DNA from 3 places in the Marinobacter gudaonensis genome. Region 3 is predicted to be linked to each of the others. Evidence: predicted binding sites of a transcription regulator. Region 3 holds the regulator's gene; each other region holds the start of a gene.
What was found. The regulator LexA, encoded in region 3, represses DNA repair genes until DNA is damaged. The targets are predictions, from matches to a motif close to CTGTNTNNNNANACAG.

Region 1 (4,195 bases), on a different contig from region 3:
GACTGGGCCCGGGTAATTTCAATGTAGTAGCCGTGCACCCGGTTATAGCCCACTTTCAGGGTGCTGATGCCGGTGCGCTCGCGCTCACGGGTCTCCACATCCAGCAAATACTGGCCGGCGTTCTCACTGATGTTGCGCAGCTCGTCCAGCTCCTCATCGAAGCCCTCGCGGATCACGCCACCCTCGCGAATCACCACCGGCGGATTATCGATGATCGCCCGTTCCAGCAGGTCGGCCAGTTCCGGGTATTCTCCGATGGTGGTGGCCAGTTTGACCACGTGGTGGGAGTTGACCGGCTTCAAGGCTTCCTGCAGCTCGGGCAGGGTCTGGAAGGCGTCGCGCAGGCGGGCCAGGTCGCGCGGCCGGGCAGAGCGCAGTGCCACCCGCGCCAATACCCGTTCAATGTCGCCCACGGCTTTCAGCAAATCGTGCACCGGCTCGTAGTGGAACCCGTCCAGCAGGGCGGAAACCGCCTGCTGGCGCTGGCGCACAATCTCCACATCCCGTAACGGCCGGTTCAGCCAGCGCCTCAGTTCCCGGCCACCCATGGCGGTGGCGGTTCGGTCCATCACCCAGGCCAGGGTGTACTGGTGGCCGCCCATCAGATTGGTGTCGATCTCGAGGTTGCGGCGGCTGGCGGCGTCAAGAATTACGGCCTCGTCGCGGCGCTCGCGGGTCAGCTTGCGAATGTGGGGCAGGGCGGTGCGCTGGGTTTCCCGGGCGTATTGCAGCAGGCAGCCGGCGGCACAGACGGCCAGATGCAGGTCTTCACAGCCGAAACCGGTGAGGTCGCGCACCTGGAGCTGCTGGGTAATCACCCGTCGCGCGGTGTCGGATTCGAACAGCCAGGGGCCCTGGCGCCGGATGCCGGTGAAGCCCTCCAGGATCTCCTCGAAGGGGAAATCCTCGCTGATCAGGATTTCCGCCGGCCGCAGCCGCTGAAGCTCACCCTGCAGGGCCTCCAGGTTTTCCAGTTCAGATACCGCAAAACGGCCGCTGGAGATGTCCAGGGAGGCAAAACCGAACTGTTCCCGGTTGTTGAAGATGGCCACCAGCAGGTTGTCGCGGCGGTCTTCCAGGTAAGCGTCGTCGCTCAGGGTACCGGGGGTGACGATACGCACCACCTGGCGCTCGACCGGCCCCTTGCTGGTGGCCGGGTCGCCGATCTGCTCGCAGATGGCGATGGATTGACCTGCCCGAACCAGCCGGGCAATGTAACCCTCAGACGAATGGTAGGGGATGCCTGCCATGGGAATGGGGTTGCCGCCGGACTGCCCCCGGGCGGTGAGCGTTATGTCCATGAGTTCGGCCGCTTTCTTGGCGTCTTCGTAGAACAGCTCATAGAAGTCGCCCATGCGGTAGAACACCAGTTCGTTGGGGTGCTGACCCTTGATCTTCAGGTACTGCTGCATCATTGGCGTGTGCTTGGAAAGATCGGTCTGAGCTGCTGACATGAACGGGTCCGGTTCGCCTGGCTTTGGATGAAGCCGTGAATTGTAAGAAAATAACCGCCGCGATGAAACGAAGGAGGTCATTATGCGGGCCAGCGATCAGGAATTGGAAGGCGCGGGCAACCGCCTGGGCGACCGGCTGCTTGAGACCGGCCGCACGGTGGCCACCGCCGAGAGCTGCACCGGTGGCTGGGTGGCCAAGGTGCTGACCGATCGGGCCGGGTCCTCGGCCTACGTGCTCGGTGGTCTGGTGACTTACAGCAATGACGCCAAGCAGGCACTGCTGGGCGTCACCGGCAAATCCCTGGATGAGCACGGCGCGGTCAGCGAGCCCGTGGTGCGCGAGATGGTGGCCGGCGCCCTGGCCGCCACCGGCGCCAGCGTGGCGGTGGCCATCAGTGGTGTGGCTGGCCCGGGCGGCGGCAGTGCGGAAAAGCCGGTGGGCACGGTCTGGTTTGCCTGGGGCAGCAGTCCCGCCAGCACGGTGGCGGTGGTCAGGCATTTCGAGGGCGACCGGGATCAGGTGCGCCGACAGGCGGTTCTCTTTGCGCTTCAGGGGGTTACTGGCTTTCTGGATGAAGTCTGAGCGTTTTCACCGTTGCAGGGGTTGGTCTCCTTTTCCGGTTATGTTTTAATACTGTTCAAATATACAGGGATTGCCCAGGTTTTTGCTGTACGGCGTCCCGGTTCACGATTCCGCTGTCAGGCTCTGAAGTGAGCTGACAGCCCAGGCGAAAGAGGGTTTGCACTGATGGAAGACAACCGCAAGAAAGCATTGAGCGCAGCACTTGGGCAGATCGAGCGCCAGTTTGGCAAGGGCGCGGTCATGAAAATGGGCGATCAGCCCCGTGAAGCCATTCCTGCGGTGTCCACCGGTTCTCTTGGCCTGGATGTGGCCCTGGGTATTGGCGGGCTTCCCTACGGCCGGATCTGTGAGATCTACGGCCCGGAAAGCTCCGGTAAAACCACATTGACCCTGCAGGTCATCGCCGAGGCCCAGAAGGCGGGCAAAACCTGTGCCTTCGTGGATGCCGAGCACGCGCTTGACCCGGTCTACGCCGAGAAACTGGGCGTGAACGTGGATGAGCTGCTGGTGTCCCAGCCGGATACCGGTGAGCAGGCACTGGAAATTGCCGACATGCTGGTACGCTCAAACGCCGTCGATGTCATCATCGTGGACTCGGTGGCGGCCCTGACCCCGAAAGCGGAAATCGAGGGCGAAATGGGCGACAGCCACGTAGGCCTGCAGGCGCGGCTGATGTCCCAGGCCCTGCGGAAACTGACTGGTAACGTCAAGCACGCCAACTGCCTGATGATCTTCATCAACCAGATCCGGATGAAGATCGGCGTGATGTTCGGCAGCCCGGAAACCACCACCGGCGGTAACGCCCTGAAGTTCTATTCCTCCGTGCGCCTCGATATCCGCCGCATTGGCTCGGTGAAGGAAGGCGACGAAGTGGTCGGCAACGAGACCCGGGTCAAGGTGGTCAAGAACAAGGTATCACCGCCGTTCAAGCAGGCGGAATTCCAGATCATGTACGGCAAGGGCATCTACCACATGGCCGAGGTGCTCGATATGGGCGTCAAGGAAGGTTTTGTGGACAAGTCCGGCGCCTGGTACGCCTACAACGGTGACAAGATCGGCCAGGGCAAGGCAAACGCCTGCAAGTTCCTTGAAGAGAACCTCGACATCGCCAACGAGATCGAAGCCAAGGTTCGTGACAAGCTGATGCCCAAGCCGACCGCCAAAAAAGAGGCGGAAGAGGCGCCGGCGGAAGCCAACGGCGAGCTGCTCTAACATCTCCCGGTGGGCAGGCGGTGCGCTGGCAGGGTGAGATTCCACCCAGACTGCCCATCGCTGGCCCCGCGTCGGCTGTCGCTGTTGCCTCTGTTCACCGAGAACAGAGGCGCTTCAAGCGCCTTTCGGAAATGCCCTGGCTCGGCGCCGATGTCTTCTTCCAATCGCCTGAGATAGTCTGCACCTCCGGCTTGTGCAAGCTGATTCCTGATCCAGTGTCGATGTTGCAGTCGACGGACAAATTTCCGGAATGATCTGAAGTGGATTTGGCGCATGAGTTCGTCCTCCCTGTTGCTGTTTGTCCATACTAGGCTCATGGCTTGCCCGGGTATCGAGTCAGATCCTTGGTTTCATTCCGGTACAGATAGCCAGGATTGCAGGTCTGTACTGCTCGAAATTTGATCATCTGTGCTCTTTGGCCCGGTGGTGGCCGGTTAACGGCAATTCCGAAACCGGAGACTTGTTATGGAAGCGCAAAAAAAGCTGCTGGTGGTTGCCCATGTACCTTCCCCGAACACCCTGAAACTCAGGCAGGCGGTGGTGGACGGCGCTCGCCACGAAGACATTGAAAACGTTGAGGTGCGGGTTCTGGCACCACTGGAGGCTGGGCCGGAGGATGTGATGGCGTGCGATGCCATTATTCTGGGTACCACCGAGAACCTTGGCTACATGAGCGGAGCGCTCAAGGACTTTTTCGATCGGAGCTATTATCCCTGCCTGGAAAAGACCGAGGGCTTGCCGTTTGCCTGTTACATACGCGCTGGTCATGACGGCACCGGTACCCGCAGGGCCATCGAGAGCATCACCACCGGGCTGCGCTGGAAGCGAATTCAGGAGCCACTGATCTGTCGCGGTGACTACCGTGATGAATTTGAAGAGCAGTGCCGGGAGTTGGGATTGTACGTGGCGGCCAGCCTGGACGCCGGGCTGATCTGAGTCGCTGTTT
Region 2 (4,195 bases), 740 kb from region 3:
TCACCGATCCTGCCCTGGTCGTCGAGGATTTCGATTTTGGAGAAGGTGGCATCCCGCTCGGTGAACTTGCTCACAAACAGGTGCTGATGGCACTGGGCCGCCACTTGCGGGAGATGAGTCACGCACAGTACCTGACCGTTGCCTCCGAGGGTTCGCAGCAAACGACCTACCACTTCCGCCGTGCCGCCACCGATACCCACATCCACCTCATCGAACACCAGTGTGGGGGTGGTGGATGTCTGGGCAACCACCACCTGAATGGCCAGGCTGATCCGTGACAGTTCGCCGCCGGAGGCGACCTTGGCCAGCGGACGGGCCGGATGTCCCGGATTCGCGCTGACCAGAAATTCGATGTCTTCGAGACCATGAGGTGCGGGCTCGTTGCCGTTGCTGCGGTTCAGATGAGTGATGAACTGCATGTTGGGCATGCTCAGTTGCGCCAGCTCGGCGGCCACGCGCTGGTCCAGCTCGGCTGCAGCCCCGGCGCGAGCCTCGGACAGCTGCCCAGCCAGCTCATCAAATCGCGTACGGTGCTCGTCCAGCTCCGCTTCCAGCTGCTCCAGGCTGCCTTCTCCGCCATCCAGTTCCGCCAGTTCAGCGCTCAGGCGTTGATGCAGTTCCGGCAGTTCTTCGGGGGTTATGCGGTGCTTGCGTGCCATCTGGTAGATGGCGCTCAGGCGTTCTTCAACTTCCGCCAGGCGAGCAGGGTCGGCCTCGTAATCCTCTACAAAGTGGCGCAGGTTGTCACCGGCTTCGGTGATCTGAATCTGCGCCTCGTTCAGCATCTGGATGGTATCGGCCAGGGCCGGCACTTCCACCGGCAATTGCTCCAGATGATGCAGTGCCTGGCGCACCAGGTCGGCTGCGTTGTTCTCATCTTCGGTGCACAGCAGGGCCGCCTGGTGGCTGCTGTGCAGAACCGTGTCGGCCTGGCTGAGCTGGGCCTGCTCTTGTTCCAGTTGCTCCTGCTCGCCGTCTTCCAGGGCCAGCCGGTCCAGCTCCTCCACCTGATAGCGCAGAAGTTGCAGGCGGGCCTCGGCTTCGTCCGCATTCTGTTGCCGTTCGTTCAGTCGTTGACGGATATGGTGCCAGCGCTTCCAGGCCTCCCGGGTGTCCGCCGCCAGGCCTTCAACTCCGGCAAATTCGTCCAGCAGTTTGCGATGGGTATCCTTGCGCAGAAGAGACTGGTGCTGATGCTGGCTGTGGATATCCATCAGCAGGCCGCCGAGTTCCTTCAGGTGGTTCAGGGGGCAGGGCTGGCCATTGATGTAGGCCCTGGAGCGACCGTCCTTGCTGATCACGCGGCGCAGGATACAGTCGTCTTCGTCGTCCAGTTCGTGCTGTGCCAGCCAGTCGCCGGCTTCCGGTATGGCGGATACATCGAAGGTGGCGGTGATGTCCGCACGCTTGGCACCGTGGCGCACCGCCCCTGCGTCGGCACGCCCGCCCATGGCCAGGCCCAGGGCATCCAGCACGATTGATTTGCCGGCGCCGGTTTCACCGGTCAGTGCGGTCATGCCCTTGCCAAACTGAAGTTCTACCCGCTCGGCGATGGCGTAATTGGAAACCGTTAGTTGGGTCAGCATGCAGATAACCTCCGCGTTTTTCTGAGTCCGGCAAAATACTGTGGATGTATACAGTTGCTGTGAATATATACAGGGTTTTGTCTGTATGCAAATCCCTTCCGGGTATTTTCTTCAGGAATGCAGGCAACAGATGGTTGAAACCTGAGAGCAGGGCCCCATATCCGTTCGCAACGACGTTTTTCAGGCCTGTAATGGCCGAACACACGATTGGCCGGTCGCCCTAGTGCGAACCGCTTGAGAGCAAGCAGGAGTAGTCATGAGCACTGACGAGAATCGCAACGAACATGAAGAGCTGAGCGAAGCCCTTGAGGCCGCGAAAGATGAGGCGCAGGCCTCTGAGAAGGAGGCTTCCGAGGGCGAAACCTCCGAAGCGGATGCCCTGGCGGCTCAGGTTCAGGAATACCAGGAGCAGATGCTGCGGGCTCAGGCCGAGATGCAGAACGTGCGTCGACGGGCGGAAATCGATGTCGAGAAGGCCCACAAGTTTGCCCTGGAGAAGTTCGTTAAGGAATTGTTGCCGGTGGCAGACAGCCTGGAAAAAGCGGTGGAGAGCACCGAAGGCCACGAAAACGCCGGCGAAGTGGTGGCTTCCATCCGTGAGGGCGTGGAGATGACCCTGAACCTGTTCATGTCCAGCCTGAAGAAATTCAATGTTGAGCAGATCAACCCGGTCGGCGAGCCGTTCGATCCGCAGCAGCACGAGGCCATGTCTATGGTGCCGGCGCCCGATGCCGAGCCCAACAGTGTGGTAGCCGTGGTGCAGAAAGGGTATCTGCTCAACGGCCGTGTGGTGCGGCCGGCCATGGTGGTGGTTGCGAAGGCGGAAGATGCGCCAAAAATTGATGAGCAGGCTTGAAAAGCCGATTAAAGCGCCAATATAGCCAGTAAATAGCGACAGCGGAGGCGGCGCCTCCATGAAAGCATTCAGAAGAATTGGAGTGATTCAATGAGCAAGATCATCGGTATCGACCTGGGAACGACCAACTCCTGTGTGGCCATCATGGATGGCGACAAGGTAAAGGTAATCGAGAACGCCGAGGGTGATCGCACCACCCCGTCCATCATCGCGTACACCGACGATGGCGAAACCCTGGTTGGCCAGTCTGCCAAGCGCCAGGCGGTGACCAACCCGAACAACACCCTGTACGCCATCAAGCGTCTGATTGGCCGTCGGTTTGAAGACGACGTGGTCCAGAAGGACATCAAGATGGTGCCCTACAAGATCACCAAGGCCGACAACGGCGATGCCTGGGTTGAGGTGAAAGGCCAGAAGATGGCGCCGCCGCAGGTGTCTGCCGAAGTGCTGAAGAAAATGAAGAAAACCGCCGAGGATTACCTGGGCGAGAAAGTGACCGAAGCGGTGATTACGGTGCCGGCCTACTTCAACGACAGCCAGCGCCAGGCCACCAAGGATGCCGGCAAGATTGCCGGTCTGGAAGTGAAGCGGATCATCAACGAGCCGACTGCCGCTGCCCTGGCCTATGGCCTGGATAAGAAGAGCGGTGACCGCACCGTGGCCGTATACGACCTGGGCGGTGGTACCTTCGACCTGTCCATCATCGAAATTGCCGATGTAGACGGCGAGCACCAGTTTGAGGTTCTGGCCACCAACGGTGACACCTTCCTCGGTGGTGAAGACTTCGACCTGAAGATCATCGAGTACCTGGCGGACCAGTTCAAGAAGGACAGCGGCATCGACCTGCGCGGCGACTCCCTGGCGATGCAGCGTCTGAAGGAAGCCGGCGAGAAGGCCAAGATCGAGCTGTCCAGCAGCCAGCAGACCGACGTGAACCTGCCGTACATCACCGCAGACGCGTCCGGTCCGAAGCACATGAACGTGAAGCTGACCCGTGCCAAGCTGGAATCCCTGGTAGAAGACCTGGTCCAGCGCAGCCTCGAGCCCTGCAAAGTGGCTCTACAGGATGCCGGCATGAAGGCCTCTGAAATCGACGAGGTGATCCTGGTCGGTGGTCAGACCCGCATGCCGCTGGTTCAGGAAAAAGTGAAAGAGTTCTTCGGCAAAGAAGCCCGCAAGGACGTGAACCCGGATGAAGCCGTGGCTATGGGTGCTGCGATTCAGGCCGCGGTTCTGTCTGGCGACGTGAAGGACGTTCTGCTGCTGGACGTAACCCCGCTGACCCTGGGTATCGAAACCATGGGCGGCGTGGCAACACCGCTGATCGAGAAGAACACCACGATTCCGACCAAGAAGTCGCAGACCTTCTCCACAGCGGATGACAACCAGACCGCCGTGACCATCCACGTGGTTCAGGGTGAGCGCAAACAGGCGAACCAGAACAAGTCCCTGGGTCGTTTCGACCTCGCCGACATTCCGCCGGCGCCGCGCGGTGTACCGCAGATCGAAGTTACCTTCGACATTGACGCCAACGGTATCCTGAACGTGTCCGCCAAGGACAAGGCGACCGGCAAGGAGCAGTCCATCGTGATCAAGGCTTCTTCCGGCCTGAACGATGACGAGATCGAGAAGATGGTGCGCGATGCCGAGGCGAACGCCGAGGAAGACCGCAAGTTCGAGGAGCTGGTGCAGGCCCGCAACCAGGGCGACGCCATGGTGCACGCCGTGCGCAAGACCCTGAAGGACGCCGGCG
Region 3 (4,195 bases):
GGACTCTTCTTTCCCGGCACCGTACAAGCAGAATTGAGGGCAAGGGCGAAATCTGCTGACAGAAATGGTAAGCTCTGTAGTCAACTTTTTCGGAGTTCATCCGCGTCTGATAGCGCAGGTATCCCATGGCCTCTCAATGGCATTCACTCGTTTCCCAGAAACTGTTTCTGGCCGGCACCTTACTGCGGCAGATTGAGCGCGCAGGTGAGGCTGGCGCCGATGCCGGCACGGAGCAGGCCCTGCAGCGCGAAGCGGCTCTGCAAGGGGCCATTGAGCTTTTGCTAAGGGGCCGCCGGCTTTTGTTGGTGATGATTGCGAGGTTGTATCAGGACAAATCAGGACAACCAGATACGCTCGAAGCACTGGGCGCACTGATCGGGAAGGAGTCCAGCGAGGTCATCCGATTGCGGGAACTTGAGCAGACAACCGGAAGCTGGTGGAACCACCTGGATCAGCTGGAGATGTCGCAGGACCGGCCGCCGGCCACACGGAAAACGGTCAGTGCTGAAAACATCATTGCCATCTCGACCGAGACCGGCCCTGATCGCTCAGTTTCGGCAATGCTCAAAACCCTTGCCGCTATCAAGCAGTTCACCAACGAGCTGGAAGAGCAGCATAGCGAGTGGTAGAGCCAGACCTGCCCCGGACACCACGAATTCAACAACGTAAAGGCTTAATGAATGTCACCGTCGTTTTTTGAAATTGTTCAACTCAGCAATGGCGATTACGCGCTGCGCCGCATTGACGATGATAGTGCGCCGCTGGTGAAGATCTCTTTCTCTGCGGAAGCCCGCGAAATGATGGAAGATCGGGACATGTCGGTTGCCAAGGCCATGATTGCCGCTGGCATCGAGGCGGTTGGCAACGTCACCCACGATATTGACTGGGAGGATGATGAGCTGGATGCGGTTGAAGAGGCCCAGCCCTCCTACACCCTCCACTGAGGCTCAACGCTGCCGGAGCACAACGCCGTGGCTGTTTCCCTTGGCCGATGCCTGCTGGAGCGACTCGAGCGCAGCCCTGCCAAGCTTCCCCGTCCACATTACGACAGCGTGACAGGTGCCCGCGCTCAGGGCTCTCTCTGCCAGCTCCTGGGCCGGGTATTCCGGCGTTGATCGGAGTACCAGCAGCTCGCCGGCTACGATTCCGTGCATTTTCTGCCATTTGCTGACCAGAGCCTGGGGCGGATCGATCCAGGCCAGCCAGCGCTTCTCCTGGTTCAGCTGGGTAAGCATGGGCAGCAGCAACTGGAAATTTTCCACCTGGCCCTGCGGCAGAATGATCTCGGTAACGTTACCAGTGGCCTGAGAACCTGTAACTTCCTCCGACTCCGGGTTCCGCCGGGCACGAATAACCGTGCGTCGCTCGCGAGTGGCATTCGCCGATATGGAACCGGACAGGGCATTCGGCTGGTATGCGAGATTCTGGTTGAAGCTGAGTTGTTCCATAATTCACCCGTTATTCAAATGGTTCTGCCGTTGTCTGAGCCGCTCAGTGCAGATCAGAGCGACGGATAACACCCACGCCGAGCCCTTCGATAAACAGTTCCTGTTCGGCCAGGTCTACTTCAATCGGCGCAAATTCCTCGTTCTCGGCAATCAGGTAGACCTTGGAGCCCTCGCGTCGAAAGCGCTTCACAGTGACTTCGTCACCAACCCGGGCGACCACGATCTGGCCGTTGTGGACATCCTGGGTGCTGTGCACCGCCAACAAATCTCCGTCCAGAATCCCGATATTCTTCATGCTCATGCCGCGAACCCTGAGCAGGTAGTCGGCGGATGGCGAGAAAAACTCGGGCTGTAGCGTGCAGTGATCTTCTATGTGTTCCTGGGCCAGGATCGGGCTACCAGCGGCGACCTGACCGATCACCGGCAACCCCAGATCCTCTTCCGCTTCCGGCAGGCGGATACCGCGACTTGCCCCGGGCACCATCTCGATCGCGCCCTTGCGGGCCAGCGCTCTCAGATGCTCCTCTGCCGCGTTGGCCGACCGGAAGCCAAGTTCCGAAGCAATTTCGGCGCGGGTAGGCGGGTAGCCGGTCTCATCAACGTAACGACGGATAATGTCCAGTACCTGTGACTGTCTTGCTGTGAGCTTCATTGACCTACTCCGCTGGCTAAGGGCCTGATATCTGTCTTGACCGCAGTTGCAATGTCGTTAATAGCCTTTTATCGGCCCTGTTTTTTTATACAGTAATCAGACTATATACAGTGTTTTATCCAGTGTAAAGCGCATCCCGCCAATTTCTTCTCCGCGCTTAACGATCGTGCGCTCAGGTCTATGTTATGGTGAAGCGGTACGAACTCACACCAGGGAGTACCATGACACAGTCCAGAGCCTGCAGGATGCCGGATATTCTGAAAACCCGAGAGGGAGAGGATCGAAGGGTTGGCGTTGAAATTGAGCTGTCGGGTATTGGCTATGACGATCTGGTAGCGCTGTCGGCAGAGCTCCTGAAGGGCATTCCCGAACTCAGATCACGCTACGTGACGAATATTGAAACCGGGCTTGGCGAATTTACCGTCGAGCTGGACTCTGATCCCATCAAGGAACTGGACCTGACCGATGAGCGTCTGCCCGAGTCCATACGCGAGTTTGGTGGGCAGGCGATGGATGTGATCGATGCCGCCGCCGAACGGATTGTGCCACTTGAGATCATCAGCCCTCCGATCCCGTTTTCCAATCTGGGTGTGATCGAGTCCCTGATGGACAGCCTGAGGGACGCCGGCGCTCTGGGTAGCCGGGAAGCCATCTACTTCGCCTTCGGCTTACAGTTGAACCCAGAGCTGCCGGACCTGCAGCCGGCTACCCTCGTTCGGTACTTTCAGGCATTTGCCGGGCTCTACGAGTGGTTGAAACACCGACACCAGCTGGATGTCAGTCGCAAGGTCACCACCTACATCGAGCCATGGCATACCCGCTACACCGAGCTGCTGATGGAAGACGACTACCATCCTGACCTGGCGCAGCTGATGGACGACTACCTGGAATACAATCCAACCCGGAACCGCGCCCTTGATCTGCTGCCCCTGTTTGCGCACCTGGACAGCGATCGCCTCAAACGGCACGTGCAGGATCCACGCATCAAGAGCCGGCCCACACTCCATTACCGCCTGCCCGACTGCGACATCAACAACCCCGAGTGGCACTTTTCTACCGTGTGGAACGACTGGGTGGTGCTTGAGCAACTGGCCAACCGTGCCGACGACCTCGCTGAGCTGCGGGCCCTGTTCCGGGAGCGCAGGAAACTGAGTCTCCACAACCTGACACACAGCTGGCGGGAAACCATCGAGGACTGGCTGAGCAAGAAGGGCTATGTCTGAGCTACGGTTGGCAGAAGAGCCGGACGTTCCCGGCCTGACCATTGGCATCAGCGGTCCCACTCGGAAAAGCCTGGCTCACCGGCTTATCGGCCTGGGGCTTCGTCTGCAGGGAGCGCGGACTTACTACATACGGCCCGGTGCCCGTGTCGATGTTACCCTGCTGGACGGCCTGGTCCTCTCTGGCGGCACCCATGTGCATCCGGAACGCTTTGGGCAGCAACCGCAGGTGAGCGCCCGCTATGACAGAAAGCGGGATGCCACCGACCAGGCGCTCCTGGAGGGCGCAGAGGCCATTGGTATTCCAGTGCTGGGCATCTGCCGCGGGGCCCAGTTCATCAATGTGTTTCGAGGCGGATCGCTGTGCCAGAACGTAACACCGCTGCGAGTAAACACCCGCCACCGGCCTCTGCTTTTGCCGCTGCAAACCGTTCGGGTGGTGACCGCCAGCCGTCTGGAGCAGGCCATGGATTCGCCGGTTATCGGTGCCAATCGGATTCACAGCCAGGCCATCAAGCGGCTTGGCCGGGACCTCCGGGTGACAGCACTGGACAACGATCTGTTCGTCCAGGCATTCGAAAACACCCGGGGCCAGTGGCTTATGGGTGTGCAGTGGCACCCCGAATACCTGCTGTACCACGGCGGGCATCGGCGCATCTTTGCCCAGTTCGTGGCGGCCGCCCGCAAACTTAAACTGGCCCGGCTGGATCCTGATACCGGCGAGGCCTGACAACATTCGCGCCTATAGGAGGCACACAATGGACGTACAGAAACTCAAACGGCGCCTTGGCGTCAGCCTTGCCCTGTTGGCGCCGGCATTGGCAGTAGCGGGAGAAGTAACACTCACGGGCGAGGGCCGGGTCCGCTACGAGCCG

Region 1: recA (recombinase RecA) is a predicted target of LexA. The motif match lies at 2,089-2,104, and genes of this name have one in related genera.
Region 2: recN (DNA repair protein RecN) is a predicted target of LexA. The motif match lies at 1,644-1,659, and genes of this name have one in related genera.

The regions. Positions count from the first base shown of each region.
Region 1 covers NZ_FOYV01000003.1:88,084-92,278, forward strand. The annotation lists gene mutS (DNA mismatch repair protein MutS) at 1-1,454, opposite strand, end outside; gene pncC (nicotinamide-nucleotide amidase) at 1,537-2,037, shown strand; gene recA (recombinase RecA) at 2,203-3,249, shown strand; gene BM344_RS15245 (flavodoxin family protein) at 3,715-4,185, shown strand.
Region 2 covers NZ_FOYV01000001.1:1,693,803-1,697,997, reverse strand. The annotation lists gene recN (DNA repair protein RecN) at 1-1,586, opposite strand, end outside; gene grpE (nucleotide exchange factor GrpE) at 1,843-2,442, shown strand; gene dnaK (molecular chaperone DnaK) at 2,533-4,195, shown strand, end outside.
Region 3 covers NZ_FOYV01000001.1:951,691-955,885, forward strand. The annotation lists gene BM344_RS04330 (DUF6586 family protein) at 126-629, shown strand; gene BM344_RS04335 (hypothetical protein) at 681-944, shown strand; gene BM344_RS04340 (cell division inhibitor SulA) at 948-1,448, opposite strand; gene lexA (transcriptional repressor LexA) at 1,492-2,100, opposite strand; gene BM344_RS04350 (amidoligase family protein) at 2,322-3,323, shown strand; gene BM344_RS04355 (gamma-glutamyl-gamma-aminobutyrate hydrolase family protein) at 3,316-4,050, shown strand; gene BM344_RS04360 (SIMPL domain-containing protein) at 4,079-4,195, shown strand, end outside.